DNA from 2 places in the Paenarthrobacter sp. NEAU-H11 genome. Region 1 is predicted to be linked to the other one. Evidence: predicted binding sites of a transcription regulator. Region 1 holds the regulator's gene; the other holds the start of a gene.
The links. The regulator LexA, encoded in region 1, represses DNA repair genes until DNA is damaged. The targets are predictions, from matches to a motif close to TCGAACANNTGTTCGA.
Positions count from the first base shown of each region.

Region 2: a site for LexA is predicted at 4,245-4,260, ahead of ACQ3DC_RS11565 (DUF6504 family protein). Genes of this name have one in related genera too.

Region 1 is NZ_JBNZGA010000021.1:22,479-37,844, reverse strand. Features, by position in the region: gene ACQ3DC_RS19430 (DUF1844 domain-containing protein) at 340-726, shown strand; gene ACQ3DC_RS19425 (MFS transporter) at 893-2,179, opposite strand; gene ACQ3DC_RS19420 (SseB family protein) at 2,233-3,114, opposite strand; gene priA (bifunctional 1-(5-phosphoribosyl)-5-((5-phosphoribosylamino)methylideneamino)imidazole-4-carboxamide isomerase/phosphoribosylanthranilate isomerase PriA) at 3,125-3,871, opposite strand; gene ACQ3DC_RS19410 (hypothetical protein) at 3,912-4,070, opposite strand; gene hisH (imidazole glycerol phosphate synthase subunit HisH) at 4,071-4,856, opposite strand; gene hisB (imidazoleglycerol-phosphate dehydratase HisB) at 4,853-5,479, opposite strand; gene ACQ3DC_RS19395 (histidinol-phosphate transaminase) at 5,539-6,657, opposite strand; gene ACQ3DC_RS19390 (LysM peptidoglycan-binding domain-containing protein) at 6,763-7,179, opposite strand; gene lexA (transcriptional repressor LexA) at 7,505-8,239, shown strand; gene ACQ3DC_RS19380 (ATP-dependent DNA helicase) at 8,273-10,330, opposite strand; gene hflX (GTPase HflX) at 10,323-11,906, opposite strand; gene ACQ3DC_RS19370 (class I SAM-dependent methyltransferase) at 12,340-12,963, shown strand; gene dapF (diaminopimelate epimerase) at 12,935-13,879, opposite strand; gene miaA (tRNA (adenosine(37)-N6)-dimethylallyltransferase MiaA) at 13,912-14,820, opposite strand; gene miaB (tRNA (N6-isopentenyl adenosine(37)-C2)-methylthiotransferase MiaB) at 14,824-15,366, opposite strand, start outside.
Region 2 is NZ_JBNZGA010000008.1:25,769-41,134, forward strand. Features, by position in the region: gene thrS (threonine--tRNA ligase) at 1-279, opposite strand, end outside; gene ACQ3DC_RS11560 (DNA polymerase III subunit alpha) at 396-3,884, opposite strand; gene ACQ3DC_RS11565 (DUF6504 family protein) at 3,881-4,216, opposite strand; gene ACQ3DC_RS11570 (hypothetical protein) at 4,374-4,763, shown strand; gene ACQ3DC_RS11575 (chorismate mutase) at 4,783-5,103, opposite strand; gene ACQ3DC_RS11580 (VOC family protein) at 5,123-5,545, shown strand; gene ACQ3DC_RS11585 (SOS response-associated peptidase) at 5,573-6,334, opposite strand; gene ACQ3DC_RS11590 (mycoredoxin) at 6,474-6,731, shown strand; gene ACQ3DC_RS11595 (lipoate--protein ligase family protein) at 6,753-7,526, opposite strand; gene ACQ3DC_RS11600 (DUF2177 family protein) at 7,519-7,911, shown strand; gene ACQ3DC_RS11605 (ABC1 kinase family protein) at 7,923-9,635, opposite strand; gene ACQ3DC_RS11610 (PadR family transcriptional regulator) at 9,641-10,183, opposite strand; gene ACQ3DC_RS11615 (thioesterase family protein) at 10,310-11,113, opposite strand; gene ACQ3DC_RS11620 (endonuclease/exonuclease/phosphatase family protein) at 11,300-11,977, shown strand; gene ACQ3DC_RS11625 (NUDIX domain-containing protein) at 11,974-12,477, opposite strand; gene ACQ3DC_RS11630 (DUF1918 domain-containing protein) at 12,533-12,730, opposite strand; gene ACQ3DC_RS11635 (metallophosphoesterase family protein) at 12,862-13,368, shown strand; gene ACQ3DC_RS11640 (DUF1810 domain-containing protein) at 13,443-13,898, opposite strand; gene ACQ3DC_RS11645 (DNA alkylation repair protein) at 13,882-14,451, opposite strand; gene ACQ3DC_RS11650 (TraR/DksA family transcriptional regulator) at 14,448-14,807, opposite strand; gene ACQ3DC_RS11655 (lytic transglycosylase domain-containing protein) at 14,828-15,366, opposite strand, start outside.

The DNA of each region.
Region 1 (15,366 bases):
AAGCTCCTGTTTTTGTTGTGGAATCCGGCAAATAGAGAAGGCCCCCAATTGCCGGAGCAATCGAAGGCCTCTGAAAGATCGGATACAGCTCCCTTACAGGGACTGCACGCACAGTTCCGGCCGATGCCGGTTCCATGCCCAACCAGGTACCCGGCAACCTTGAGTTCCTAAACTTCGGAACAGCGGCTGACGCGGGTGGGAGAGAACTCCGCTTGCAAACTGCATGCCATCTTACAGAAAAAATTCCCGTCAACGCAGTGCAGCGCCGGTGGGAACCTTGATTGTTGGATCAATCTCTGAAATAACGACATCCAGTTGGTCTGTGTCAAGCTTACCAGTATGAGCACCCCAGACAGTAATTCACACGTTTTCGAGCCCGCGCCCGCCGGTCCCGATGTCTCCCGGCAGGTCCGCGACATTTCCGAAGTTCCGGCGATCGAGGTCATCACCACCGCAGCCGTCCATCTGATGAGCGCAGCCGCCGTCAAGCTGGGGCTGGCGGCGGAGGACAACGCCGAGGAGCTGAAGGACCTGGACGAGGCCCGGAAACTGATCACGGCCCTGGCCGGCCTGGTGACCGCGGCCGCGCCCGAGATCGGCTCCCAGCACGCAGGGCCGTTGCGTGACGGCCTGCGGTCGCTGCAGCTGGCGTTCCGCGAAGAGTCGCTGATTCCCGATGCCCCGGGCAAGGGCCCGGGAGAGAAGTACACCGGGGCAGTGAACTAAGGAAGAACCCACCCAAGCGCCTTGCGACGGCGGGACGGCCTTTACGGGTCGTCCCGCCGTCGTCGTTTCCCGGGCAAAGTACCTCCACGGTCCATCGATTGCTCCGTAGCTGCCGTTTGGCGCGGCCAAAAGGACAACTGTGGAGCAACCGATGGAAGAAACTGCGTCAAGCAGCGCGGCGCCGCCGCTGCTGGAGGAACAGCCCGGCAAAGCACAGCAGCACGCCGGCGACCCCCACCGACGCAAACCCTCCGGACGGTCCTGTGCCGTCGATGAAGACGCCCGCGAGCGGCGCACCCAGGGCCACGCCAGCCGTCAGCGCTGAGCCGTACCAGCCCATGGCCTCCCCGCGGCGTTCCTCGGCCACCACGTCCGCCACCTTTTCTGATGCTGATGACAGCACGGGCGCGCACAGCAGTCCCGGCAGGAGCGAGGCGAAGGCCAGGGTCCAGGTGTCATGGGCGAAGCCCATGGGGATCGTCAGTGCCGCCATCCCCAGCAGCAGGACCAGCGGAGAAACGGGACGGTGCATGGCGCCGTACACCAGGCCACCTACCACCGACGCTGCGCACCAGAAGACGAAGACGATGCCGATGTCGCGCTGGTGGCCGCCCGTCTCCAGGGCTGCCACAATTCCCACATCCGTCCCGCTCAGGACCATGCCGGCGCCCGCTGCCACCGCAAAGACCGCGGCCACGGCGGCCGTGAACCATGTGAAGTTGTGCGCAACCTTGCCGCGGAGGCCGGCACGGCCCCGGGCTTCCGCAGGCGCCAGTTCCGCCGCCGCCTCCTGCAAATGCGCGGGGGCGGCGGACACGACGGCGGCCTCTGCCGCGCGGCACTCGTCAGCGCTGGATTCCTTGGATTGCGCAGCACTGCGGGTGGGCGGGTTGAACCACATCAGGAACAGGCCGGCCAGCGACGTGGAAACGCCCACCACGGTCAGGCCCAGCACTGTGAACCCGCTGGTGGCCACGATGGCACCCGCAGCGGGGCCGATCATGAACACTATCTCGGTGGTGATCGCGTCGAGGGCGAAGGCCGTACGGCGCTGGTCGCCGTCGGCCAGAACGCCCAGGGACTGGCGGACCACGCTGAAGATGGGGAGCGTGAGCAGGCCGCCCACAAACACCAGCGGAAGCAGCCACTGGTAGGACACATGCGGAACCACAGACCAAATGACGGTTTCCGAGATCACGGAAGGGATCAGTGCGGTGCGCAGGCCCACGGTGTCCACGCGCCGCCCGCGCCACGGCGCGCCAACGGCCATGCCGATGGTCATGACGGCGGCGGCGGCGCCCGCGGCGGCATATCCCTGGTCCAGGGTGAGGACGATGTGCAGGGTCAGCAGCACGCCGGCCGCGGAATGGGGAATACGGGCAACCATGCCCACCAGCAGCAGCCTGCGGACGGGCCCGACGGCGAGCAACTCCCGGTAGAGAGCGAAATTCACGGTGATCCTCATGTCTGCCGTAGCGGGCCGGGGATCACCCCGCCTTTCTGCGGCTAGCGGTCTGCGCGCCTCAACTTGACCTCGATCGAGTCGACGCGCTCCCCAAACAATACATTCCGCGACCACTGCGCCTGGAGGCCGGCTACGAGTTCCTGCACCCCCGCCGCATCAAGTCCGTCTTCGAGGTAGAGCACCACCTGCAGTTCCGGCCCCGCACCGCCGCCTGCAACCAAGGTTCCATCGGCGGCGCGGGCGGCCACTCCCCTGCCAGGCACCAGCTCGAGGTTCCGGACGGCGGGGAAACCTGCGGCTGCCCGGCCCATCTCCTGCGCGAGCTCCTCGTCCTTGTACGACGGGACCCACCCGTGCTGCTGTGCCAGGGCCCAGACCGCGGGCCGCCGCACCACGAACGTGAACCCGGAGCCCGGATCGAGGACCAGCAGTTCTGCGCCCTCCGCGACGGCGGAGAGCGCCGCACGTGCCGCGTACACCGCAACCGGCCTGGCCCCGGGGTGCCAGGCGGCCAGTGCCGCCGTTGAGGTGAAGGCGGGCATGGCTGTCCTGCCGTCGGCAGCCTTGAGGGTAACCAGGGCCATGTCCGCCTGTTTGTCGGAGTTCAGGCCGTGCGATCCCTCCGCTTCCTCGGCGAGCCGGGCCACGATGGGGATGAACACGCGGGCGGTGGCCAGCGAAGCCACCACGCCGGCTTCATCCCCTGTTCCTTCCCGCAAGGCCGCAACTGCGGCGAGGTAGGCGTCGCTGGCGGTTCCGTCGTCGTTCTCGAAGTTGTGGATTTTGGCATCGTCTCCGGCCAGGCTCCGACCCGCCCAGGGCTGGCCTGCAGAGTCCGCAGCGCCGCCGGCGCCCGCCAGCGCCGCAGCGATGTGCCCCGGCAGCTGGCGCGGGGACGGGGAGCCCGGTTCGTTGCTGGCCATGCCGGGCTGTTTAGCGGCGGCCGGCGACGTCGAGCGCTTCGGGCAGCGTAAAGGCCCCGGCGTAAAGGGCCTTGCCCACGATGGCGCCTTCGACGCCCAAGGGAACCAACGAGCGCAGGACGCGCAGGTCGTCGAGGCTGGAGATGCCGCCTGAGGCAACCACGGGCTTGCCGGTCTTTTCCACCATCTGGCGCAGGAGTTCCACGTTGGGTCCCTGCAGGGTGCCGTCCTTGGTCACGTCTGTGACCACGTAGCGGCTGCAGCCGGCTTCCTCAAGGCGGCCCAGGACGTCCCAGAGGTCCCCGCCTTCCTTTGTCCAGCCCCGGCCGGACAGCGTGGTGCCGCGAACATCCAGTCCGACGGCGATCTTGTCGCCAAAGCGTTCGATTGCCCGGCGCGTCCATTCGGGGTTTTCCAGCGCGGCGGTTCCCAGGTTCACACGGGCAACGCCAAGGTCCAGGGCCGCTTCAAGGGTTTCGTCATCACGGAGACCGCCGGAAAGTTCCACCTTGATGTCCAGCCGGCCCACCACTTCGCGGAGCAGTTCCGCATTGGAGCCGCGCCCGAAGGCGGCGTCCAGGTCCACGAGGTGCACCCATTCGGCACCCTGCTGCTGCCAGTTCAGCGCTGCCTCCAGCGGGGTTCCGTAGCTGGTCTCACTGCCCGCTTCCCCCTGGACCAGCCGGACGGCCTGGCCGTTGACGACATCGACGGCGGGCAGCAGTTCAAGAACCGGCAGGTCGGTTGCGGTGGTCATGTCAATCCTTCGGGTCGGGGTCAGTATGGCCAGCCGCCGGTCAGTTGCCCGGCAGCGTCAGCAGGTAGGCAGCGAGCAGCGACATGCCCGCCAAAACATAAAACGAAATCTGGGTCCAGAGCGGCTTGTGCTGCTGCCTGAAGGACAGGGCCCCGCCCACCAGCAGGCCGGCCAGCCCCATCAGGACGATGGACCACATCTAGGCGGCGCCGTCTTCCGCTGGAGCGCCGTCTTCCGTTGAAGGGACGCCGGCGGGGACCGGGCCGCCCGGAGCCGGCTTCTTGAGGTTCTGCACCCAGTTGCGCAGCAGCCGCGCGCCGGCGTCGCCGGACTTCTCCGGGTGGAACTGGGTGGCGCACAGCGGACCGTTTTCGACCGCTGCTATGAATGGTCCGCCGTGCTCGGACCAGGTGACCAGGGGTGCAGCCATGCGCGGCTGCACAACATCGAAGTTCCATTCCTGCACCCCGTAGGAGTGCACGAAGTAGAACCGCTCGTTTTCGACGCCGGCAAACAGCTTGGATCCCTCAGGCACCTTCACGGTGTTCCAGCCCATGTGCGGCACCACGTCAGCCGGCAGGAGTTCAACCTTGCCGGGCCATTCGCCGATGCCCTCCGCCTCCGTGCCGTGTTCGACGCCCGCCTCAAAGAGCACCTGGAGGCCAACGCAGATCCCCAGGACCGGCCGGCCGCCTGCCACCCGCCTGCCGATGAGGCGGATCCCGTCGACTGCTTTGAGCTCACGCATCACCGTTTCGAAGGCGCCGACACCGGGAACCACCAGGCCGTCGGCGTTCAGGACGTCCTCGGGCTTGGAACTCAGGATGACTTCCGCACCGGCGCGTTCGAGGGCGCGCACGGCGGACCGGACGTTACCGGAACCGTAGTCCAGGACCGTGACGGTGGGCTTGCCTTCCGGCGAGGGGAGTTTCCGGGAGGCCGAGGGATCGATGATGGCGCCGTCCTTCAGGACCTGTCCGCTCACAGCGCACCCTTCGTGGAGGGGATTCCTTCAACGCGCGGATCGGGTTCAACTGCTGCGCGCAGTGCCCGGGCGAAGGCCTTGAACTGGGCTTCGACGATGTGGTGGGGGTCCCGGCCCGCGATGACGTTCATGTGCAGGCAGATGCCGGCGTGCAGGGTGATTGCTTCGAAGACGTGGCGGGTGAGCGACCCGGTGAAGTGGCCGCCGATCAGGTGGTACTCCTGGCCGGCAGGCTCGCCGCCGTGCACCAGGTAGGGACGCCCGGACACGTCGACGACGGCGTGCGCCAGCGCTTCGTCCAGGGGAACGGTGGCTTCTCCGAACCGGCGGATCCCGGCTTTGTTCCCCAGGGCGGTGCGCAGCACTTCACCGAAGGTTATGGCTACGTCCTCCACCGTGTGGTGGACATCGATGTGGATGTCACCGGTGGCTTTGACGGTCATGTCGATCAGGGAGTGCTTGCAGAGCGCCGTGAGCATGTGGTCGTAGAACGGCACCGACGTGTCGATGTCCGAGGTGCCGGTACCGTCAAGGTTGATTTCCACGAGCACGGAGGACTCACTGGTGGCACGTTCCATGCGCGCGGTGCGGGCCGCAGCAACATTCGATCCGGTGGTACTCATGCTTGGGTCCTTTTGGGCAGAAGGGGTGGTTCGAGGCGTCCAGCGCCGGTTCATCCAGTCTAGGCGGGAAGCTTGGCCTGGCGGGCAAGGATGCTTTCAAGGGAGGTGAGGAAAGCTGTGGTTTCGGTCTCAGTTCCGGCTGTGACGCGGAGGTGGCCGGGGATTCCTACGTCGCGGACCAGGACACCGGCGTCCAGCAGTTCCTGCCACACCTGGTGGGGGTCCTCCAGGCCGCCGAAAAACACGTAGTTGGAGTCTGACGCGGCAGGCTTGAGTCCCATCCTGAGCAGCTCGGACACAATGCGGTCGCGCTGCTTCTTGATGTCCTCCACATCCGCCATCAGCGCCTCCCGGTGCCGGAGGGCGGCGAGGGCGGTGGCCTGCGTGATGGCGGAGAGGTGGTACGGGAGACGGACGAGCCGCAGCGCGTCAGCCACTTCGGGGGCCGCCGCCATGTAGCCGAGGCGGGCGCCTGCCAAGGCGAACGCCTTGCTCATGGTCCTTGAGACGATCAGCCGTTCCCGCCCTGGCAGCAGAGTCAGCGCACTGGGCGTTCCGTCATGCGCGAACTCGTGGTATGCCTCATCGACGATGACAATGGACTGGCTTTCTTCGCCGGCCTCGTAGACGGCTTCCACCACGTCCAGCCCGAGGCCGGTTCCCGTGGGGTTGTTGGGTGAGCACAGGAAGACGATGTTGGGCTGCAGCTCCTTGACCTGCCGCGCCGCCGATTCGGCACTGAGACCGTAATCGCCGGCACGCTCGCCCACAATGTATTCCGTGTCCGTTCCGCTGGCCAGCAGGGGATACATGGAGTACGTGGGAGGGAATCCGAGCGCTGTACGTCCTGGGCCGCCAAAGGCCTGGAGTATCTGCTGAAGGACTTCGTTGGAGCCGTTGGCCGCCCAAAGGTTGGATTCATCCAGCCCGTGCCCCAGGTACTCTGCCAACGCCTTCCGCAGGTCGGTGAATTCCCGGTCCGGGTATCTGTTGAGTCCTGCTGCCGCTTCTGACACCGCTGCGCTAATGGCCGCCCTGACGTCAGCCGGAACCCCGTGGGTGTTTTCATTCACGTTCAGGAGGATTGGAACGTCCAACTGGGGCGCGCCATAGGGCGTAAGCCCGCGGAGGTTGCTGCGAAGGGGAAGCCGGTTCAGGCGCTCTAGCTGGTCATTCACCTGAACAGTTTAGTGCCCGGGCCGGACACCGGAAAATGTGACGGTTTCCTGTTCGCTCCCGGCGTGCCGCGCCCTGCCGCCCGTGGAGAGGCAAAATGCCGGGTCCTAACTTGCGGGCACGAACAATTGCTGGCCGGGGAAGACCGCGCCGGCCGGGAGGTTATTGAGAAGCACGATGTCCGCCACGACGTCCCGCGGATCACGCTCCGGTGCGACACCGGCCGCAATGCCCCACAGTGACTCGCCAGGCTGGACCGTGACTGTGACAGTGGGCGTCGTTGCAAGATCCGTCGCAGACTCCGACGCCTTGGCCGGGGCATTGAAAAAGCCTGCCAGCGAAAGGAGCAGGGCAGCGAGCAGGACCAGCGGAATGCCGATCAGCACGATGCGACCGCGACGGGTCAGGCGAAGGGGCGGAAGAGGCGCAGGCCGTCCGGCCTGCCGATTGTCCGCCTGGGACAGGATTTGCTGCACCGAAAGCAGCTGGTGGCGTGAACCCCGCGAAACAGATGTAGCTGACATGATCTGAGCCCTCCTGGACCGTACTGTGCTGCCCGGACGTCCTCCCCTCCGCCCCCGGCCGGACCTTTTCCGACGTAGTCTTCGAATGACCAGGGCAATGAGTAGAACATATATTCGAACTTTGCTTTCTCTGTTTTAGCACCTATCAACGAACATTGTCGAGACTCGCTAGAACAAATGTTTGAAAAAGCAATGCGGCTGGCCTAGCTTTGAACCAAAGAACAACCACCTGGACAGTCGATCAGCAGGGTCTGACATTTAGGGGCGGGAACTTCCAGGGCATGGCCATGGAGAGGGCCGGCGGAACCGAAAGGCATTGGCGAATATGGCAGCAGCAGCCGCCGGGGGCAGGGCAACCGCGCAACCGAAGAGGACCGCCAAGGGCCTGACTCCACGGCAAAAGAAGATCCTCGAAACCATCCAGCGCTCGGTCAACGAAAACGGGTACCCGCCGTCCATGCGGGAGATCGGCGACACCGTGGGACTGGCGAGCCTTTCGAGCGTGACGCACCAGCTTTCCCAGCTGGAGAAGCTTGGCTACCTCCGCCGCGACCCCAAGCGGCCGCGGGCCATGGAAGTCCTGATGCCGCTGACCCTGGACGGCGGAGCCGCAAAGCCGGCAAGCCAGGCGTCCGCCGTCCGTTCACCCGGTGCAGCGACTGTCACCGAACTGCCCACCGCCCTGGACACGGCGATGGTTCCCCTGGTGGGCCGGATCGCCGCAGGCGGCCCCATCCTTGCCGACCAGCTGGTGGAGGACGTGATGCCGCTCCCCAGGCAACTGGTGGGCCAGGGGGAACTGTTCATGCTTCGGGTAGCCGGGGATTCGATGGTGGATGCAGCCATCTGCGATGGCGACTGGGTTGTGGTCCGCCGCCAGCAGGATGCGGCCAACGGGGATATCGTGGCCGCGCTCCTGGATGACGAAGCCACCGTCAAGACATTCCGCCAGCGCGACGGCCACACGTGGCTGCTCCCGCAGAACACCCAGTACGAGCCCATCCTCGGAGACCACGCCACCATCATGGGCAAGGTTGTGTCGGTACTCCGCTCGCTGTAGCAGGGAAACTCCGTCCGCTACAGCGAGACGGCCTCAGGCGTTTTCCCGGGCCAGCCGCTCCAGGGCGGCAATCGCCGTCTTCCGGTCTGTTGTGGACCAGAAGGGCGGCAGCGCCCCGCGCAGGAACCCTGCATAGCGTTCAGTGGCAAGCCGGGAGTCAAGCACGGCCACCACTCCCCTGTCGCCCGTGGAACGGATCAGCCGGCCTGCCCCCTGGGCGAGCCGGATCGCGGCGTGGGTGGCCGAAACCGACATAAAGCCGTTTCCACCTGCCTGGGCTACTGCCCGTGAGCGCGCCGTCATGAGGGGATCGTCCGGCCGCGGAAACGGGATGCGGTCTATCACCACAAGCCGGCACGAGCCGCCGGGGACGTCCACGCCCTGCCAAAGGGACATGGTCCCGAACAGGCAGGTATCGGGCTCGTCGGCGAACTGCTTTACCAGGCCGGTCATGGTGGAGTCACCCTGGCAGAGGACGGTCATCCCCAGCTTGGGGCGCAGTGCCTCGGCCGCTTCCTCTGCCGCACGCCGGGACGAGAACAAGCACAGCGCCCCGCCACCGGAAGCACGGATCAGGGCTTCCAGTTCGTCCAGTGCTTCCGGGGAAGCACCCCTGCCGGGCTTCGGCAGGTGCCCGGCCACGTAGAGGATGCCCTGCTTTGGGTAGTCGAAGGGTGATCCCACGTCCACGCCTGTCCAGCTCGGGGCGCCGTCACCCACCAGGCCCAGTCCGCCCGCGGCAGGTTCAAACGCGGAACCGATGGCCAGCGTCGCGGAGGTCAGCACCACCGTGTGGCCGGCGAAGAGTCCTTCGCGCAGCCTCCCGGCAACGGACAGCGGCGCGATGTTGATCAACGCAGGAGCGGTCTCGTCCGGCGGGGAGAATCCCTGTGCAGGGTCAAAGGAACTGGCACGGGAAAACCACACCACTTCGCGGTTCTCCCGGGCTGCCAGGAGCCGTTCACAAAGTTCCAGGATGAGCAGCAGCCGCGACCGCGCGAGCTGCCTGCCGCCGTCGGCCGTGGCGCTGCTGTCCCCCTTTGAATCCGAGAGGGCAGCCCGGCAGGCGTCCCGCAGCTGGTCCACGCAGTCCAGCTGTTCATCATTGAGCCCGTTCGGGAGCAGCCCGTTCGGCACGCCTGCCAGGGCAAGCTCCAAGTTGGCGGCTGCGGCGTTCAACGCATCAACGGTGATGGCCGTGTGCTTCCGCGCACCGGCGGCAGCGGCGTGGACCATGGCCACCGAGAGCTGGCCGGAGACCGCCCCGGTAACCCTGTCCTGGAGTTCATGGGCCTCATCCACCACCACCACGTCATATTCAGGCAGGACGGCCAGGCCTTCGAACGCGCTGACGGCGAGCATCGCATGGTTGGTGACCACAACATCCGCTTCAGCAGCGTCCTGGCGCGCCAGTTCGCTGAAGCATTCCGCAGCCATGGGGCACTTCTGGGAGCCCAGGCACTCCATGGACGTCACCGAAACCTGCCGCCAGGCACGGTCCGTGACGCCCGGCAGCAGTTCATCCCGGTCGCCGGTGGCGGTCTTCTCCGCCCACTCCCGCAGCCGCACCACCTCCTTGCCGAGCTGGGACGAGGGGCCGCCCACGGCTGCGGCGAAATGCGGGACGCTGGTGTCCTCGCCCAGGCTGAAAAGCTGGCCTTCGGCCGGCTCCTCGCTGGGGAAGCCGCCTTCCAGCTTGTGCCGGCAAACGTAGTTGGAGCGGCCCTTGACCAGGGCCACTTTGACCGGCCTGTCCAGGGCGGGGGTGATGGCCTTGAGCAGCCGGGGCAGGTCCCTGCCCACAATCTGTGTCTGGAGGGCCAGGGTGGCCGTTGACACCAGGGCGGGCTTGTTGCTCTGCAATGCATGCGCGATGAGGGGTATGAGGTAGGCCAGGGACTTGCCGGTGCCGGTCCCCGCCTGGACCAGCAGGTGGTCCCCCGTTTCGATGGCGCGGGCCACCTGCCTGGCCATCTCATGCTGGCCGGCACGGCTTTGCCCGCCCATGCCCGCCACGGCCCGGTCGAGCAGTTCGATCACGAACTGCTCGCCGGCCGTTTCCGTGGCTTCTCCTGCCACGGCCTCAGTCATTGCTGACGAAGGGTTCCAGTTCAGCCGCGAAGCCTTCCCGGACCATCACGACGGCCCTGGTGCCGGCTTCAACGTGGTCGACGCTGATGATCTCGGCGTCGGAGTCGTGAAGCTTGCTGATCAGGTCTCCGCGCTCATACGGGATGAGCAGTTCCAGCTTGACGCCGGGCCGGGGAATGGCGTCGCTGATTGCCTCCAGCAGTTCGGCGATGCCTTCCCCCGTGCGGGCCGAGACCACCACGTGCCGCGGCTCGCGCTGCTTGAGCCGTTCCACCACGAACGGATCAGCGGCGTCGGCTTTGTTGAGCACGATGATTTCGGGCACCTTCCGGGCATCCACCTCGCTGAAGACCTTGCGGACTGCGGCGATCTGGCCCTCGGGATCCGGGTGCGAAACGTCCACCACGTGCAGGATCAGGTCCGCGTCCGCAACTTCCTCGAGCGTGGAGCGGAACGCTTCCACCAGCTGGGTTGGCAGTGAACGGACGAACCCCACGGTGTCGGCCAGGGTGTAGCCCAGGCCGTCCGCGGTTTCCGCTTTGCGGACGGTGGGATCCAGGGTGGCGAACAGGGCGTTCTCCACCAGGACACCGGCGTCGGTCAGGCGGTTCAGCAGCGAGGACTTGCCCGCGTTGGTGTACCCGGCAATCGCTACGGACGGCACGGCATTACGACGGCGGTTGGCCCGTTTGGTCTCGCGGGCCGGCTTCATCGCGGCGATCTCCCGCCGCAGCTTGGCCATCCGTGTGCGGATCCGGCGGCGGTCCAGCTCGATTTTTGTCTCACCGGGACCACGCGAACCCATGCCGGCAGCCGCGCTGCCCACCTGGCCACCGGCCTGGCGGGACATCGACTCACCCCAGCCACGCAGGCGCGGCAGGAGGTACTCCAGCTGGGCCAGCTCCACCTGGGCCTTGCCTTCGCGGCTCTTGGCGTGCTGGGCAAAGATGTCCAGGATCAGGGCTGTCCGGTCGATGACCTTGACCTTGACGATGTCTTCCAGGCCTCGGCGCTGGGAGGGAGCGAGCTCGGCATCCACCACCACGGTGTCCGCGCCGGTGGACGCCACGATGTCCCGGAGCTCCAAGGCCTTGCCCGAGCCGAGGAACGTTCCAGGATCCGGCTTGTCGCGCCGCTGGACCAGCCCGTCCAGGACCTCGGAACCGGCAGTTTCTGCGAGGGCTGCGAGCTCCCGCAGCGAGTTCTCGGCGTCGGCCAGGGTCCCCTCGGACCAGAGCCCGGCCAGGACCACGCGCTCAAGGCGCAGCTGCCGGTACTCAACCTCGGTGACGTCTTCGAGTTCGGTGGAAAGCCCGGCCGTTCGGCGCAGGGCGCGGCGTTCCTCAAGATCCTGCTGGTCGCCGTCGTACGTTGTGTGTTCTTCGTCCAGGCGGGAAATCGCCTGGGCTTTGCCGAGCATTGCCTTCCCGTCCCGGCCCTCGTCACCGCCGCCTGGCGCGCTGAGACTCCTGGCCGGTACGTCCTTGGAGAGAATCCGGTCGATGACAGCTTGGATTTCCGCAGGACTCATGTCCTGGGCGGCTGGATCTGATCCGGTGTTGGGCTGGCTGGTCATGGTCTCCTTTGAAGATTCGGCAGTTCCAGAATAGTGCCGAATGCCGGTGATTGGTGAAGTATTCGCGCTGGGCTGACGGCCTGCGGTCATCCAAGCCTCCTGGCTTGTTGGGCCGGGCGCTGCAGGAGGCGGCGCCGGCGGAGATGCCACGACTCAGATTCGTGGCGGACATGGAAACAGCCGGAAAAACGGCGGGAAGTCCAGCGGAGGCTGACCTTCGAGTGTCGTCCGGCGACCGGAAAACGCGTTCTGCGTTCGGCCCGGTGCACGCAGCGGAAGGTGGGAAAACCTGCATCGCTGGGTGGGACATGGCTTCGGGACGGGCTGGGCCCGTGCCGGCTACTCAAAGATCAGGAACATGCTCTCCAGCGTAGCAGAGGGCCACACGCGGCAGTTTCCCTTTACGCTGCAAGGGGAACTACTCTGGCCAGTTATGGAGTCCGCACATTATTTCAGCGCAACGCCCGCCGGCCCTTTTACCCGCAAGCCGCTGACTGTCGAACTCGCCGGGCAGACGCGCAGGCTGCAGACTTCCACCGGCATCTTCAGCCCGGACGGGATCGACAAGGGCACGGCCATCCTCCTTGCCGAGGTCCCGGCCCCCGCGCCGCAGGGAAACCTGCTGGACATCGGTTGCGGCTGGGGCCCGATTGCCCTGACCATGGGGCTGAAGTCGCCCTCCGCCCGGGTCTACGCAGTGGATGTGAACGAGCGCTGCATCACGCTGACGAACGAGAACGCCGCCGCGCTGGGACTGGCAAACGTCACCGCCAGTACCCCGGAAGCGGTGGACCCGGAGGTGCGCTTTGACACCATCTGGTCCAATCCGCCCATCCGGATCGGCAAGGACGAGCTCCATTCACTCCTGAAGCTGTGGCTGCCCCGCCTCGCGCCGGGCGGTACGGCGTGGCTGGTGGTACAGAAGAACCTGGGGGCCGACTCGCTGCAGCGCTGGCTTGCCGGGGAGCTGGACGACTCCTTCAGCGTCAGCCGCGAATCAACGTCCAAGTCCTTCCGGATCCTGAAGGTCAGGAAAGCGTCCCGGTTGCCACAATAACTGCCGGGCCGCTCAGCTCAACGTGTTCATGGCCCGCCGGGCCGGCGAAGAACTTGACGCCAACCACCCCGCCGGGGACCTGGACGCGCCAGGTGTCGGGGGCTTCCGCACCTGCCCAGTGCCGAATGGCCACTGCGGCGGCGCAAGCCCCGGTCCCGCACGACTGGGTCTCCCCCACCCCGCGTTCATGCACGCGCATAGTGACTGTGCCGACGCCGTCGTGCACCAGGGGTTCCGACGGAACCACGAACTCAACGTTGGTTCCGTGGGCCGGGACAGGGTCGACCACGGGCGCTGTGAACAGGCGGGTTGCCGTGAGTTCCGACAGCTCCGCCAGGGCCACGACAGTGTGGGGGTTGCCCATGCTGACGGAGAGGGCAGGGCGGGGAACTTCCAGGCCTTCTGCGGTGACCAGTGAATCCATCGCCTTGGCTGTGGCTTCCCCGGGGAAAATGAACTCCCAGGGCCCCATGTCCACGGCGTAGTCTTCGCCTGTCCGCACCACGGTCTTGACGCCGGCGCGCGTGCCGATGGTGAGGGCCCCGCCGTCGGGCAGGTCAATCAGCCCCTCCGTGCGGAGGAAGTGGACGAAGACGCGGACGCCGTTGCCACACATCTCGGACAACGAGCCGTCACCGTTGCGGTAGTCCATGAACCATTCGGCGCCCGGGGCCGTGGCGAGCAGCTCACGGCCCTCCGGCAGGAAGCGCGACGGAACGGCGCGGATGAGCCCGTCGCCGCCGATCCCGCGGTGCCGGTCGCAGAGCGCTGCAACGTCGTGGGCGGATATGGTGTGGACACCCTCGGGATCGGCCACCAGGACAAAGTCGTTGCCGGTGCCGTGTCCCTTGGAAAAGCGGAGCCCGCTCAGGGTGCGGAGGGCCGGCTCGGTGGTTTCTGCGAGGGTTGCGTCCATGTTTCCAAGGGTACCGGCCGGGCGGGGCAGCCCTAAATACGCGGCCGTTCGCACAGCGCTGCGGCCTTGGCCACCAACGACGGGTCCTGCCAATCCAGCCAGGAGATGCGGGGATCGGCGCGGAACCAGGTGAGCTGGCGCCGTGCGAACTGCCGGGTGGCCACGATGGTGTCTTCCGCGGCCTCCGCTACGGTCGACGCGCCGTCGACGACCCGGAGGAACTGCGCGTAGCCGAGGGCGCGGGACGCGGTTTTCCCTTGGCGCAGCCCTTGGTTGTCCAGCCGTTGGACTTCCGCGAGCAGGCCGTCGTCCACCATCCGGTGCACCCGGCGGGCGAGCCGGTCGCGGAGCACGTCCCGGTCCACGGCAAGGCCCACCTGGACGGCCGGCTGGACGTACTCGCGCTGCGGCATGAAGGAACTGAACGGCCGGCCGGTGAGCCGGTGGACCTCCAGTGCACGGATGATGCGCCGGGCGTCGGACAACCTCCCTGCCGACACCGGGTCCACTTCGCGCAGGCGCTCCAGCAGCACCGCCTGCCCGTTCTCCGCGAGCTCAGCCTCAAGTTGTTGGCGAACCAGCGGATCCGTTCCGGGAAATTCAAGGACATCCAGTGCGGCCCGCACATACAGGCCGGAGCCGCCGGCCAGGATGGCGCGCTTACCCCGGGCGTGGATGTCCGAGACCAGGGCGCGCGCCTGCTGCTGGAACCGGGACACGCTGGCTTCCTCGGTCACATCCAGGATGTCCAGCAGGTGGTGGGGCACTCCCCGGCGTTCGGCCTGGGTGATTTTTGCCGTGCCGATGTCCATGCCGCGGTAGAACTGCATGGCGTCGGCGTTGATGACTTCGCCGCCAAGTTCCAGTGCAAGGCTGACGGCAAGGTCGGATTTGCCGGAACCGGTGGGACCGACGACGGCGATGACAGGCGGGGAGCCCACCGGTCAGCGGGTGCGGACGGGCAGCGAGGGCATGCCCAGCGAGACGCCCTTGCCGCCGGTACCGGCACCGGGCGCGGGGGCTCCGCAGGAATCCGCCTGGGACCTGTCCCAGGCGTCGCCGGCCCGGGAGCGGCGCAGGCTGTAGTCGGCCAGGGTGGGGTCGGCCACGAGGTGGAAGGCGGCAGCCTCGGTGATGGTGACAGTGACAAGGTCTCCCGGACGCGGAGCCTGGGCGCCCTCCGGGACGGAGAAGTGCACCAGCCGCTGGTCCTGCGAGCGGCCGGACAGCCGGTGGGTTTCCCCGGCTTTCCGCCCGGACTGCGCGGTGACCATGACCTCAACCCTGCGGCCCAGCTGGCGCCGGTTTTCCTCTGCCGCAATCCTGTCCTGGAGGGCGGTAAGCCGTTCAAAGCGTTCCTGCACCACGGCCTTGGGCAACTGGTCCGGCAGGTCGGCCGCCGGGGTGCCGGGGCGCTTGGAATACTGGAAGGTGAAGGCGGTGGCGAAGCGGGACTTCTCGACCACGTCCAGGGTGGCCTGGAAGTC
Region 2 (15,366 bases), on a different contig from region 1:
GATGCCCAGTTTGGCGTCCGGGCGCAGCTGCTGGACGGCCTGCGCCATGACGTGGGCGGTGGAGTGGCGGAGGACGTTCAGCCCGTCCGGGGACTCGATGGTGACGCCCTCGACGTCGGCGCCTTCAGGCAGTTCCTGGTCCAGGTCCTTAAGCTCGCCGTTGACGCGGGCAACAACAACATCACGGCGCTCAAAGAAGAGTTCCGCACCGGTTGTCCCGGTAGTCACCTTGGTCTCTTCGCCATCGACGAGAAGGGTGATCTGCTGGGCATCTGACACGGGTGTCTCCTATTCAAAGTTAAGGCTTCATAGCTTGTGGCATACGGGGACCACAGCCAGCCATCGTCAATGCTATCGGTTCAGCTCAGGCCCGACCAACGCGGCGCACCCGAGGATCAGCCGCCGAATCCCGTGATGGCGAGGGTCCGGGTGATTCCGTCCAGGGGGTGCCGGGCCTCCGGTTCCTGCGCCTGGGACTCCTGGAACGGCAAGGTTTCGGCGCGGCTCAGGTCCCAGGCCATGCTCGCGCTCAGGCTGATTCCCCGCGGGCCGGTCCGCCTGGTGGTGCCACGGATCAGGAGCAGCCGGGTTCCAAAGAGGAGCATTCCTGCCTTTTCCTGGGCTTCATGGAAGAAGACCGAATCGATGCAGCCGGTGCCGTCGTCGATGCTGATGAAAACTACCCGCCGGCCGCCCCGCATGGGCGGCGTCTGGGTTGCCACGCGAACCCCGGCCACCAATACTTCCGTCCCGTTCCGCAGGCCGAGGAGCTTGTCCGCCGTGGTGACTCCCAGCCTGTTGAGCATCGGCCGGTGGCTGTCCATCAGGTGGCTGCTGACATCAACAGCCATCAGGTCGAGTTCGGCCCGCACAGTTTCCACCAGGGTAGGCGCCGGCAGCCCGGGCTTGACGTTGCGCAGTTCAACATCCCCCAAAGGCAGGGAGAGCTGACCCTCGATAACCTCCACACCTTTCCGTCCGCTGCCGGCACCTTGGAGTTTTTGCAGGTGTTGGACAAGGTCCGCACGGTTTGCGTTGCCGCCTGCCTCCCGGTGAAGGGAATCAAAAGCGCCCAGCTGGGCCAGCCGCTTGATGCTGGGCTTGCTGACCCTGGACCGTGCCCTCAGGTCTGCGAGTGAGTCAAAGGGCTGACCGGCAACGATCCGCTTAAGTTCTGTTGCGGACAATCCGTAAATGCCGTTCAGGCTTAGCCTGATTCCCAGCTTTCCTGCATCCGGGCCTTGCTCTACCCGTTCCACCCGGTATTCTGCCTTGCTGCGGTTGATGTCCAACGGGAGGATCGGGATGCCCAGGCGCCGTGCTTCCGCTACCAGCAGCCTTTTGGGGTACATCCCGGGATCGTGCTCCCACAGCCCGGCAAGGAATGCTTCGGGATGGTGCGCCTTCAGCCAGGCCGACTGGTAGGTGGGGACTGCAAAGGCAGCACCATGCGCTTTGCAGAATCCGAAGCTTCCGAAGGCTTTCAAGGTCCCCCAGACGTTGTCCACCACAACGGGCGCGTAGCCCCTTTCCCGGGCCGCTTTGCGGAAGAACTCCTCCACGCCCAACTCAAGGACCTCGTTGCCCAGGGCACGGCGGAACTCGTCCGCACGTGCCAGTCCGCAGCCTGTCATGACGTCGAAGGTCTTCAGGATCTGTTCGTGGAAAACGGTGACGCCGTGGGTCTCCGCGAGCACCGGTTTCAGGTCCGGATGGGGGTACACCTCGGGGGCGAATCCGTGCCTGTGCTCAAGGAAGGGCCGGACCATGTCCGATTTCATGGGGCCGGGGCGGAACAGTGAAATATCGATGATGAGGTCGTTGAATTCCCGGGGCGCCATCTTGCCAATGAGCTCACGCTGCCCGGGCGATTCAATCTGGAAGCAGCCCAGGGTGTGGGTGCTCCTGATCAGTTCAAAGGTGGCTTCATCGTCCAGCGGGACGGCATTGAGGTCGATGCGCCCGTTGTCGGCAATGTAGTCGGGACCGGTCCCGTCCGGACCAGGTGAATGCTTTCCTGCTGCCACCACTTCTTCCTTGGAGGGGTGGATGCGGATGACTTCCCGCACGGCAAAAGCCATGGCGCTCTGCATCCGGACCCCAAGTACATCAAGCTTGAGCATTCCCATGGGATCCATGTCGTGCTTATCGAACTGGCTCATGGGGAGGCCAAGTCCGCTGGGCTGCACAGGAGTGCGGTCCAGCAGGGTTGCGTCGCCAAGGATCACGCCGCAGGGATGCATGGAAATATGCCGGGGCAGCCTGTCAAGGCGTTCCGTCAGGTCCACCAGCAGGTCAAGCTGCTGGTTTCCATCCAGGTCCCGCTGTTCCACCCGGCCGGCGAACTCCCGGAGCTCAGGTTTTTCCTGCAGCGCTTCACGGAAATTGCGGGCAGAAAAGCGCCACAACTGCTTGGCAATCTCCCCCACTTCGTCGCCGTCCATGCCCAGCGCCATGCCGGCGTCCCGCACTGCGCCCCTGGCCCGGTAGCCATTCTGCATGCTCATCAGGGTGACCCGCTCAGCACCAAAGCGCTCAAAAATCCGGTGGTAGACGTTGTGCCGCTCCGCGCTTTCAACGTCTATGTCAATATCCGGAAGGGTTGCCCGGTCCTGCGACAGGAAGCGTTCGAAAATGAGGTCATGCTGCAGGGGGTTCACCTGGCTGACGTCGATCAGGTAATTGACCAGGCTTGAGGCGCCGGATCCACGGGCTGCTGCCCGCACTCCCATTTCCTGGATCATGCGGGAGACCTCGGCAACTGTCAGGAAATAGGAGGAGAAGCCGAGGTTGCGGATGATGCCCAGTTCGTGATCGAGCCGGGAGCGCATCCTTTGTCCGGCAGTGCCGGTAATTCCCGGGAAGCGCCTGGTGATTCCAGCCTGGCACCGCTGGACCAGTTCAAGGTGCGGATCCTGGCTGATCCCGATGACTGAAGCTTCCGGCACTACGGGCTGCTTCCACCCCATGTCCGTGACCGGATCAATCCTGCAGAGGTCCGCCAGCGCCTCGGTCTGCGCCATCAGCTGCTTGAGGTCCGCTGCACCATAGCCTGCCGCAGAAATGATCTCCTTGCCCAGGCGGAGCATCTCCGCGGAGGATTTAAGCCAGCCTTGGCCTGTTGGCTGCAGCAGGGGCTCTTCCGCGAGTTGCGGCAGGGATTTCAGGGTGCGGGCTGAGTCGAGCACATCTGCGGTGGGCGCTCCGTCTGCAGCGCAGTACCTTACGGCGTTTGTCAGGATTGCAGGAACATGATGCTCTTCTGCCAGCTTGAGCATGCGGACAGCATGGGCGGTACTCAAGGGCTTTCCGGGTGCGCTGAGCTGGGAAACTATCTCGGCAACCAAAGTGCCTGCGGGCATGGCGTCCAACCATTGCTTGAAGAGGGTGCGCGGACGAAGGTAGCGCCGCCCGCCCATGGCGCGGCCGACGTCGGAATCAGGCCCGACCAGGACAGTCAGCACCGGTTTCAGGGTTTGGGGATCGAGGGTTCGGGAGGCAAGTTCGGCCCTGGTCACGGCGGCTGGAACTGTTCCCCCGGATTTCCCGGAGGTGCGGGCATGGGCATCTGATATCAGCCTGCAGAGCGCGCGGTAGCCCGCCCCGTTGTTGTTGCCCCGGGCCAGCACCACCACCCTGCCGGCAAGCTGGGTGCGGTGATCGCCGTCGTCGTCAAATACCGCAAGGTCAACACCCACAATGGGATCGATACCCGCTCCCATGCATGCCTTGAGGTGTTTGATGGTTCCGTACATGCCGTCACGGTCAGTGCAGGCAAGGGCCGTTGCACCGTCAGCGGCGGCGGCCTGCGCCAGTTCCTCTGGCCAGGAGACGCCGTAGTGCGCACTGAAGGCAGTGGAGACGTGAAGATGGGTGAAGCTCATGCTGTCCTGGGCCGGAGTGCGTCATGGATGCGCAGCAGCCGCCAGCGGCCGCTTTGGATATGCCTGGTGAGGTCAAGCGTCAGGGTTTCTTCCGGCCCCTGGACTCCACGGACAGGGTGGTCAGGCCGCACCTGGACCCGCCAGATTTCGTGGTCCACCAGTCCGCGGCCGCTGCCAAGCGGAGCGCGGCTTTCTTCCGCCCACCATTGCCGGCGTTCGTACCAGCGCACCGGTTCAGCACAAACAGCATAGGAACGTCCTGCCCACAGCAGGCGCTGCGGTTCGCCGTCGGCGGTGCACTCGACGTCCACGGATTGGCTGAACATGCCCATGGCGCCTCCCGGATCTCATCTGGCTTATTCGAATACTTGTTCGAATAAGCCCAGTCTACCCCTGCCCTGAACGTGCGCAAAGAAGGTTCAGAGGAAGGACTAAGGAGAATGGCGCGCAAGGGTGGACGGACCGATCGACAGGGAGCAGGATGGTGCCATGAGCACCCAAGACGCACTTCTTAAGCAGGCAAGCATCTCAACCCAGGACTCCACCGTGGTGGCCACGTTCAATATAGACGGCACCATCCCGGCGTCCGGTGCTTACGTGGTAGGTCTGGTAGGGGCTACTCCGGACTATTCAACACAACGGCGGCTATGCATTGAGTTCATGAACGGGGAGGCGATTGCCTTTTATTCATTCAACCGTGAACAGGGAGTCGAAGAAGACTACGACCTGTCCGGTGTGACCCACTCCGACAGCACCATTACGGGCAGCTTTCCCCTGGCGGCCTTGAACGGCCTTGGCAAGGGGCATGTCATGTCAGCCTTCAGCGAGGCCGAGGGCAGGGAATTCCAGCACGGCGTCCCCGTGGAGGAACACCTCTAAACAAGGGCTTGCGGGCAGTTCAGCTGTTCCCTTTGTGGACCCGCATTTCCAGTTCGATGAAGCCGGAGATCATTGCCCGGTACGTGGACTCCACAATGTCCGGGTCGATGTCTTTTTTCTCGGCTGCCGAGCGGACATGCTCAATGATCCGTTCCACGCGCCCGGGCGCACGGACCTCGGCGTCATCACCCTTGAGGGTTCCGGCAATCCGGATCAGCCGTTCCCGGCGGGCGATGAGGGTGACAATCTGCTCATCCACCTCGTCGACAGCAATGCGGACCGCAGCGAGCTGTTCCTTGTCGGCCAAAGCATCTCGATCATTTCCTTGAATTGTCGCCATCGTCTGACAGTATCGAAGCATGCAGCCCAGAGTCGACTTCATCTCACTAGGTGTCCGCAGCGTTTCCGCCTCCCGCGCGTTCTATGTGGACGGCCTTGGCTGGCCGGTCCACCGTGAACTTGAGGGTGATGTTGTGTTCATCCAGGTGAACCACGGTTTGGTGCTGTCCCTGTGGGACGTGCGCCAGATGCAGGCTGACGCCAGCGTCAGTCCGCCCGGTCCGGTTCCCTGCATCACGCTTAGCCACAACCTTCCGTCCACTGAGGACGTGGACCGGGTCATGGAGGAAGCGGCCGCGGCGGGGGCTGCCATCATCGCGGAGCCCATCACCCAGCCGTGGGGCGGGTACAGCGGATACTTCGCCGATCCGGACGGCTTCCGGTGGGAGGTTGCCTACAACCCCGCCTGGAGAGTGGACGACGACGGCGCGGTCACCGTATAGCGCTTGCCGCGGGTCCGCGACGGACTGCTAGAAGAGAGCCTCCACGGGCCGGATGAGTTCCGGCCCGTTGTTCCGGACGTTGCCGACTTCTTTTCCCACAGAGTCCACGCGCCAGTCCGCCGCCACGTCCTTGACCCCCGCCCGCACCAGGTCCACCAGGCCGGCGGCGTCGTCCGCGGCTGGGTCGAGCCACGCCCGCATCGTGGCTTTGTCCATCGGCAGCGGCACGCGGTCATGCAAGGCCGTCAGTTTTCCAAACACCGTTGACTCGCTGCCGGGCGGCGGGGTGTCAGTGGTCAGGATGGCCGTGGAGAGCATCCAGCCGCCCGGCTCCCCCGCCGGCCACGCGGGATCCTTCCACCACTCATAGAGCCCTGCGAAGACCAGGCCCTTACCCCCGTCCGGATGGACATAGTACGGCTGCTTCGACTTTCCCGGCCCCTGCTTCCATTCGTAGTATCCATCTGCCGGGACCGCGCAGCGGCGCGACCTGGCGGCCTTGCGGAACGCCGGCTTCTCAAGCACGGACTCACTGCGTGCGTTGATCATCCGCGAGCCGATGCCCGGGTCCTTGGCCCAGGACGGGACCAGCCCCCACCGGGCAACATGGAGCTGGCGCACCTGCCTGGCAGCCGGCCCGTCATCCACCAGGCGTTCAAGGACGATGGGAACGTCGTCCGTCGGGGCGACATTCCACGACGGAGGAATGGTCACCTCGTCCTCCAGTTCGGCGTCGAACTCGGCCAAGAGGTCCCCCACGGCACGGGCCATGACATAGCGTCCACACATGGCTCCAGCATGCCACCGGCGCCAGATGGTGTCATCCGAAGGACATATGAACGGCCCGCGGCCTCTGTTGGCCGGGAATAGGCACCGCCGCGTTACCGTTGTCAGGAACGAAACCATCAACGACACAGAGGAGAGCTCCGTGGACTTCACTCCCGACTCCGGCACCATCACCATGTTTTCCACTACCTGGTGCGGCTACTGCAACCGGCTGAAGAAGCAGCTGGATGCCCAGGGCATCGGCTACACCGAGATCAACATCGAGGAAGTGGAAGGCACTGCCGAACTCGTGGAGCAGCTTAACGGGGGCAACCGCACGGTACCCACCGTCCTCTTCCCGGACGGCACCGCGGCCACGAATCCGTCCGCAGCCGAGGTCAAGACCCGCCTCGCAGCCTAGGCGCTAACGCCATCGCGCGGGTCATGCCCCCAGGCTGCTGAAGGAAGCGGCCTTCAGGACGGCATGGCCCGCGTAGGCGGCAAGCAAGGCATTTTCCACCGCGGCAACGTCCACGCCAGGGACCAGGTCTTCGACCGCACCTGCCGTGGCGGGGTTCCAGTCCAGCCCCAGGGCGGCATAGCTGTCGGTCAGCACCTTGCGGATGGGCGCAGAGTTTTCCACCACAATGACGGAACTGAAGAGCCAGCCGCCGGCCACTACGCGTTGCGCCGTGCCCACCAGCTTCACCTGGTGGCCGCCGTCAGCCGGGTCGGTTCCGTGCACGCTGAACTCGCCGGGGCAGTATTCGCCCGGAATCTCGCCCACGGCCGCCTGAACGCCGACGCTGCGCAGTACCTCGGCAAACAGCTCCCCAAAGTAACCGAACCTGGTTTTGGAGCCTGCGATGGCGTCGGCGTCCGGTTGAAGGTGGTCCACCACCAGGGTCCCCTCGTGGTAGGCGGCCGCCCGCCCCCCTGCCCGGCGGACCAGGGGCTCGAAGCCGTTGGCCCTGCACGCCCGGGCAGCCGCCTCAAAGCCCGGCAACCGGGTGTCACGCTGGCCGAAGGCCACGGTGGGCGCAGGCCGGTAAAGCCGGAGTGTGGGGCCAATGTCCCCCTTCTTCACCCGTGCCAGGAGTTCCAGGCCGAGCTCCAGGTCACGGCCCGCGCCCAGCGACTTTTCCTGCCGCACAACGGTTAGTGTGCGGGGCCCCGGGCCGTCGTCGTACATGTTGCTATGCTCCCCTATGGTCATATTGCAGTTCCTGGTGGTCGCCGCCGCCTTCGCGGCGATTGACGCCGTCTGGCTCAAGCTGATGAATCCCTTTTACCGCAGCCACATCGGCGAGCTGCTGGCGGATAAACCACACCTAGGTTACGCCGTCGCCTTCTATGTCATTTACATCGCCGGGATTGTGTTTTTCGCCCTCCGGCCTGCCCTCGACGGCGGCAGCTGGCTCACTGCCCTGGGTTACGGCGCGGCATTGGGCGCCTTCGCCTACGCCACCTACGACCTCACCAATGCCGCCACCCTGAAGGTGTGGCCGCTGCAGCTGATCGTGGTGGACATGCTGTGGGGCGCCGTACTCACGGGGCTGTCCACGGTTGCCGGCTGGCTTGTATTCCAGGGACGCGCCTGACGCTGAGGCGGTCACGGACCGCGGCGGCCCGCCCACAGCCCGTGCAGCAGCGGGACCACGGACCCGGCCATGAGGACGCTGCCCAGGACAAGGTCGTCTGCCCGCACCACGGCGCCGGCAATGAGCAGGGCCGCAAAAACAAGGGCCGACGCCGACCGCCGGGCCCTGCGGTCCAGCCGGGCGAGCTGCCGCTCAATGCGGGGATTAGCCACCGCAAGCGACCCCTCCTCGAGGCGGCCGGCCAGTGCTTCCAGGCGTTTGGGCAGGCGCAGGGCGATCGCCGCGGCGTCGAGGGCCTGCTGGACCACGTCCTGTACGAGGTTGCCGCGCTCGTCCCGCAACAGCCGGGCCGCATACGGTTCCACCGAGTCCCACAGGTTGAAGCGTTCATCAAGCGAGCTGCAGACACCGGACGTCAGTGACATCGCCCGGATGATCAGCAGGAAGTTCTCCGGGAACTGGAACGGCAAAGAGCGGATAACGTCACCGAATTCCACGCCGAAATCGCGGAACTCCTTGGGATCCACTTCACGAAGCTCGGCAAACCCCATCCCGCCGAAGCGGGCGAAGAGGTGCGTCATGGCCCTTTCCAGCTCCATGATGTCCGCCGACGGCGCCAGCACGCCGACGTCGTTGATCGCCGCCACCAGCCCCTTGCCGTCACGCGCGGCGGCCGCAATCAGCAGCTTCCTCAGCCCGCTGCGCGTGGAGTCGGTGACCTCGCCCATCATGCCGAAGTCGATGAACGTCAGTTTCCACGGATGTCCCCCCGAGCCGGCGGGAACAGGAGTGACGAAGATGTTGCCCGGGTGCGGGTCCGCGTGGAAGAAGCCGGTGGTGAACAACTGGTCGAACATAACGGACGCGAACACCGGGGCCACTTCGGCCGGATCGATGCCGGCGGCGCGAAGGGCTCCGGCCTCCGTGATCTTGATGGCCGTGACATCTTCAAGGGTAAGGACGCGCCGGGTGGTCCGCTCCCACGCGACGCGGGGCACGCCGACCCTGTCATCAGCTGCAAACGCGGCCTCGAAGCGCTCGGCATTTGCCGCCTCATGCAGGTAGTCGATCTCCTCGAAACTCGTCTGCGCGAACTCCTCGACCAGCGCCGGGACATCCGCACGGCTGGAAACCAGGCGGATGCGGCTGAGCCACCCTCCCACCTTGCGCAGGGCCGCCAGGTCGACGTCGACAATCCCGTCGATGCCCGGACGCTGCACCTTCAGGACCACGTTGCTGAGCCCGGTGTCGGCGGCATCGGCGGGCAGGAGGCGGGCACGGTGCGCCTGGCCCAGCGAGGCGGCCGCGACCGGCATCTCCTCGACGAAGGCGAACACCTGCTCAAGCCGGGCGCCCAGTTCCTTCTCCGCAAGGGCGCGGATCGCGGGAAACGGAACCGGAGGGACTTCGTCCTGCAGCCCCTCAAGCTCCCTGGTGATCTCGGGCGGAAGGACGTCGAGCCTGGAGGACAGGAACTGCCCCACCTTGATCATCAGGCCGCCCAGTTCCACTGCCATCAGGTGGAAGTTCCGGGCGAAGCCCTGCATTCTCTTCGAACGTGTCCGCCCGGCGATGCGGGCAAGTCCGATCCGCGGGAGGAAGAGCTCAAACCACCACGTCACAGCCAGGTTCCACGCGGCAAAGCGAAGGATGCGGCGGTAGCGGGCGCGGGTGCCTCCGGCGCCGGGCACCCGGGCGGGGCGGTCCCGGCGGACGAACGCCACCCGCGTCAGTCCTGGGCGAGGATCGAATAGATCCGGCGCCGCGCCTCATCGAGCACTGCCACGGCCTGCCGCACCTGCTCCGGTGAACCCGTGCGGCCAACCTGGGCTGCAGCCTGGGCCAATTCCACACCGGCCTTGGGCAGGGCCGTAAACCCGCCGGCCTGGGAACCCGCTGATTCCCAGGGGGCCGCCGCGGCATGGTCGTTGGCCACTTCCTCACGGCCGGCCTCTGTCAGCGAATAGATCTTGCGGCTGTTGGACTCTTCCGCGCGGATGGTGCCCTCGTCCGCGAGCAGCTGCAGCGTGGGGTAGACCGAGCCGGCGCTTGGCTTCCAGCTGCCGTTGCTGCGCTCCTCGATTTCGCGGATGATCTGGTAGCCGTGCATGGGCCGCTCCGCCAGGAGGGCCAGCACGGCGGCGCGGACCTCGCCTTTGCCGGCGCGGGTTCCTGCGCGCTTTTCGAACCGGGAACGCAGTTCCTCGACGGCCTGCCACATGCCATCGATGTTGGTCCCGCCGAATCCGCCGGATTGATATGAACCACGCATGATGTTCTCCCTTGTGAATCCTGAACGATATACAACGATACTCAACGACACAGGCTCGGAGCTAGGGGCAGGGGAGATTTCATGAGCGCGCGGCTTCGGCCTCTGCGGCCGAAGCCGCGCGCAATGTCAGGTTCTGCGGATGGTGAGAATCTGCTCGGCACGCCCGAACGGACCCTGGAGGTCGTGCAGCACGGTGGATGTCAGGCCAATCCCGTCTCCGCCGAACGACACAGCATTGTCCAGGCCCAGCCATTCCCCCTCGGGGCGGCGGTACATGTGGATCTGGAGGTCCAGGTTGGGGAAGGCATAACTGTCCTTGCCCGGGGGGACCCGGGCCGCAATACCGTTGGCGGTGTCCACCAGCCCCATGAGCCGGGCAAGGTCGCCGCTGTCGCCACGGTCCGTCAAGGGGTGGTCTGTCCGGAGCCAGACCTTTCCGGCGCCCGGCCGGTGCCCTTCCGCCACCCTCATTTCAAGGGAGCGGATGTAGCCGCCCGGCCAGACGGATGCGCCATCGTACGGCTTGCAGTCCTCCGGTCCGGGAATCGGGCTGTCCTCGATGGCGGCCACTTCGGTGGTATCGCTGGTGACCAGCCGCCAGGCGGTGGCGCGAATGGCAGTCCGCCCGCCGGCCACCAGTTCCGCCTGGAGGAGTTCGATGGTCTTCCCCGGCCGGAGGGTGGTGGTTTCGATATGGAAGGCGCCGCCCGGGATGAGCCCCAGGATCTCGTAGCTGATCCGCGCCATCCGCATGTCCGCCCGCGGCTCATGCCGTTCCAGGCTGTCCGCCATCAGGCCTGACGCGGGCGCCATGTGCTGCTCGTGCACGTTCCAGGCGCCCTGGGCATGGATGGTGGAACGGAATCTTCCCCCGCCCAGGTCCAGGTAGTAGAAGCTTCCTGCGGCCAGTTCAGGCAAATCTGCGGTCAAAGCGCGCCCCTCCGGTGATACTCAGTGAATTGGCCTTAACTCTATCCGCCGTCCTCCCGGACGGGCAGCAGAGGCGGTCTGCCGAGGGAGACTTGGCCGGACGCGGCGAAATGTTGGAGCCGGACAGGATTGATCCGACTAGACTCGGAAACTGGTCCTGTCAGCAACCCTCGGAAGAGGTGTTCCATGCGTGTCATCAGCTACAACCTCCGCAAACACAAGGCGAGCGGTGAACTCCTCGCCCTGGCGCGGAACCATGACATTGATGCGCTCTGCCTCCAGGAGGTGGATTCCAGCGACCTCCCCGAGACGCTGGGGCCGCTGCACCTGGCGGATGCCACCAAGGGCAACCGGCTGGGGCTGGCCATCTATTACCGGATGAGCCGCTTCACTGCCCTGGACACCCAGTCCTTCGCGCTCAAGAAGTCAATGCATGACCGGGTCCTGGCCCCGGCCCATGAGCGGCTGATCGGCACCCGGGTGATGGACAACGAGACGCAGCACGAGCTGGTCATCGGCTCCTTCCACGCCGCGCCCCTCACGGCTTCGAACTCGCTGCGGCGGAAGCAGATCCACGCCGCCCATGCCGAGCTGCTCAGCATGGGCAAAGGCCTGATGACCCTGATGGTGGGCGACTTCAACTATCCGTTCTTCACGAAGAACCTGGACCTGCACATGAAGAACTCCGGCTATGCCTTGTCGCTCAGCAACAGGCGCACCTACACCCGGTACAAGGTATTCAAGGGCCACTTCGATTTTGCAACGTCACTGGGCCTCGACATCGAAAGCGTCGAAACGCTTCCACGCGGGAACTCGGACCACCTCCCGATCCTGGTCACCGCCGAATACGGTCCGGACTACTAGGCCCCCAGCCGTTCACGCAGGCCGGGCCACGATGCCCCGAAGCCCGGGTGCAGTTCGAGGCAGTCCACATCGGCCACCGGCACCCACCGCAGTTCGAGGCTTTCGGGATCACTGATCACGGGATCAAAGGGCTCCCTGACCAGCACCACCACCGTGGTGTACGACCAATAACCCACGTCAAAGAAGGACGTGAAGAGAAGGTCGACATTGCCGGCGGGTACGGCAGCTTCCTCGAAGGCTTCCCGGAGCGCGCCTGTGACGGGCTCCTCGCCATGATGGAGCGCCCCTCCGGGCAGGCCCCACGTCCCCCCGTTGTGGCTCCAGACAGCCCGGTGCTGCAGCAGCACGCCTTTGTCCGGATCGTACGCCAGCACTCCGGCTGCACCGAACCGCCCCCAGTAGCGGCCGCGGTCCCCTTCGACCCAGGCGTCGCCCGGGTCCCGGGGACCGGTGCGGACGGGCGGGGCTGAGGACGCAGTGGAAACCGAAAAGTGATCCATCGTTCCAGTCTGACAGGTGCCGTGGACGGGGTGCACCTGCCGTGCCGGATGTCAGTCAGGCCTGGTTCGCGTGGCCGCGTTCGACGGCGAAATCACCGCCGGGGTACATGATGGTTTCGTGTCCGTCATCAAAGCGGACGAGGTAGGGCGGCGTCCCGCCCTGGCCCCGCACCTCCAGGATCACCCCGTGCCGGTCTGTGGCCCCAACGGTCCTTCCATGGACGATGATGCGGTCGCCTTGCGTTGCCTCCATGGCAATCACCTCCCAGCCCAAGAGTACGACTGCCTACCCGGCGGGGAAAGGGCGAAGGAGAAAGTGCGGAGGGAAATGGAGTGCATGGCGGCGAGGTGGGGAAAGAGCCGCGCCATGGCAGGATTTTGACCATGCCGCTGCATCTTGTGCTGGTTGCCGATACCCATGTCCCGAAGCGCGCCCGGGCGCTCCCCGCACAGCTGTGGTCCGCCGTCGAAAGCGCCGACATGGTGTTGCACGCCGGCGACTGGGTTGAGGCGTCCCTCTTGGCGGAGTTTGAACAGCGGAGCCGCTCGCTGCTGGGCGTCTTCGGAAACAATGACGGGCCGCAGCTGCGCCGGCGGTTGCCGGAAGTTGCCACGGCCACGCTCGAGGGAGTCAACTTTGCGATGGTCCACGAAACCGGCCAGGCAAAGGGACGTGAGGCACGCTGCGAAGCGCTGTACCCGGAGGCGGACGTCCTGGTCTTCGGGCATAGCCACATCCCGTGGGACACCACCACCCCGCGCGGCCTGCGCCTGCTGAACCCGGGTTCACCCACCGACCGCCGCCGGCAGCCGGCCTGCACTTACATGACCGCCGTCGTGGACGCCGGCCGGCTGGCCGACGTCCGCCTGGTGGAGGTTTCCCGCGGCTGACGGGAGGCGGGAAGGGACGGGGTCGACAGGGGCCGCGTACTGCTTGCGCCGGAACAGTAGACGTGCTTGGCTTTTCAGTCCTGGTCCTGCTCCGCGAGCAGGGCGTCGGTGGCCTCGTCCGGCTGGCCGTCAAAGAACTGGGCAAGGACGGTCTTGAACACTGTTTCGCCGGGCGCGGCGCGGAGGAACAGGGTCATGGACGAGTGCAGCTTCCTGGCATCGATGCCGCCCAGGATTTCCTCGGCAGTGCGCCCGGCGTGGTTGGTGAGCGCCAGGGCGCACTCCAGGAGCCGCGGGCCCAGGACCTCGTGGTCCAGGTACGCCCGGGCTTCGGCCAGCGAAGTGATGGCGTATTTCCGCGAGGTAGGGCTTTGCCCAAGGCCGGCGAGCTGCGGAAAGATGAACCACATCCAGTGGCCGGCCTTGTTGCCGAGCTGAAGCTCAGCCAAGGCCTGCCCGAAGGTCCCGCCCTCGCCTGCGCCGCTGTCCTGGGCTGACACGAAGCGTTTCAGGTCATAGGGATCGTTCATAGCTGTCTCCTTTGTGGGGGGCCTCAGTGCCGGACTGCTGCCCAATGCAGGCCGCAGCCCTGCGCAGCCGCCCGTCCGGGTCCTGGCTCCACCTGGCAAGGACCACACCTGCGCGCTGCCGGTCGCATCCTGCCAGTCCAGCCAATAGCGGCAACACTACGTCGGACAGCAGGGGGTCCACCAACTCGGGGCTTTCCGCGGAACGAAGGAAGCCCTCGATCCGGGTCAGGTCGGAGTGCAGCAGGAGGCCGGCCCTTGACTGCAGGAGCACCACGGCGGCCAGGCGCCGCTCAAAAACCGGCCTGCTGCCAGGTTTCGGCTGGCCCCACAGCCCGGACGCCAGCTGGAGCACGGCATCGTGGTCCAGCTCCTTGAACTTCCGCAGGGCGTCCCGGACCGTTCCCCGGACGGCGCCCACCGAAGAGCCGTAGGAGGACAGCACCCCGCCCAGCCGGGACTCGACGTCGTCCGCCCGGTACCAGGCGCCTTCATTCTGCAGGGTGCGGTCGATGAACGCCGCGGCGGCCGCCACACAGTCGGTCCCGCCGTTCATCGGCCACGTCCCGCGGCTGCGTGCCGGATGCAGAACGGTGTCCACGGCCTGGCCTCCAGCCTTCCCTCCGCGATAGGTTCTCCACAAACCGCACAGATGCCGTACGTGCCGGCAGCGATCCGGGCCAGGGCGGCCTCCACCTGGTCAAGGCCGGCGGTGCTTTGCTGCAGCAGGGCAGCTGCCTGGGACAGCTCGAAGGCAATGGTGGAACCCTCGGGATCGTGTTCGTCGTCGACGTTCGAATCCTGGCGCGCAGAGTTTGCCGAGGCAATGTCGGCGCGGAGCGCCGGGAGCAGTGCCACCTTCCGCTTCCGCTCCTCCTCGAGGAGGACGCGGAATCTTTCGAAATCAGGCATGGGAAAAGCCTAGCGCGGTGTCAGTACCAATTCCTGGCCACGGAGTGGTTCCAGGCCGAGCAGGGGGAACCGTACCGCTCGCGGATATAGCCAAGGCCCCACTCGATCTGTGTCCGGTAATTGGTCAGCCAATCGCTGCCGGCGCTGGAATACTTGCCCGGCGGCAGCGCCTGCGGGATGCCGTAGGCACCGGAGTACGGGTTGGTGGCCGTTGTCAGCCAGTTCGATTCCTTGGTCCAAAGCCGGGCAAGGCAGAGGAACTGGTCCGATCCCCAGCCATAGGCCCCCAGCCTGCCCGAGGCGTAGCTTTTGGCACCGGCAGGATCGTTGACCGCACCCGCAGGAGCAGAGGGAATTACGACGGCGGGCGGGCTGGGCGGCGCGGCAGGCGCCGGAGCGGGGACAGGCGGAGCAGGATCCGCCGGCGCAGGGTTGCCGGCCGGAGGATTTTCAGGTGCCGGATCGGCAGGAGCCGGACGCACGGGGGCGGGAGCAGCAGATGGCTGCGCCTTTGCCGCCGCGGCGGCTGCGGCAGCCCGTCGTCGTGCCTCTTCTCCGG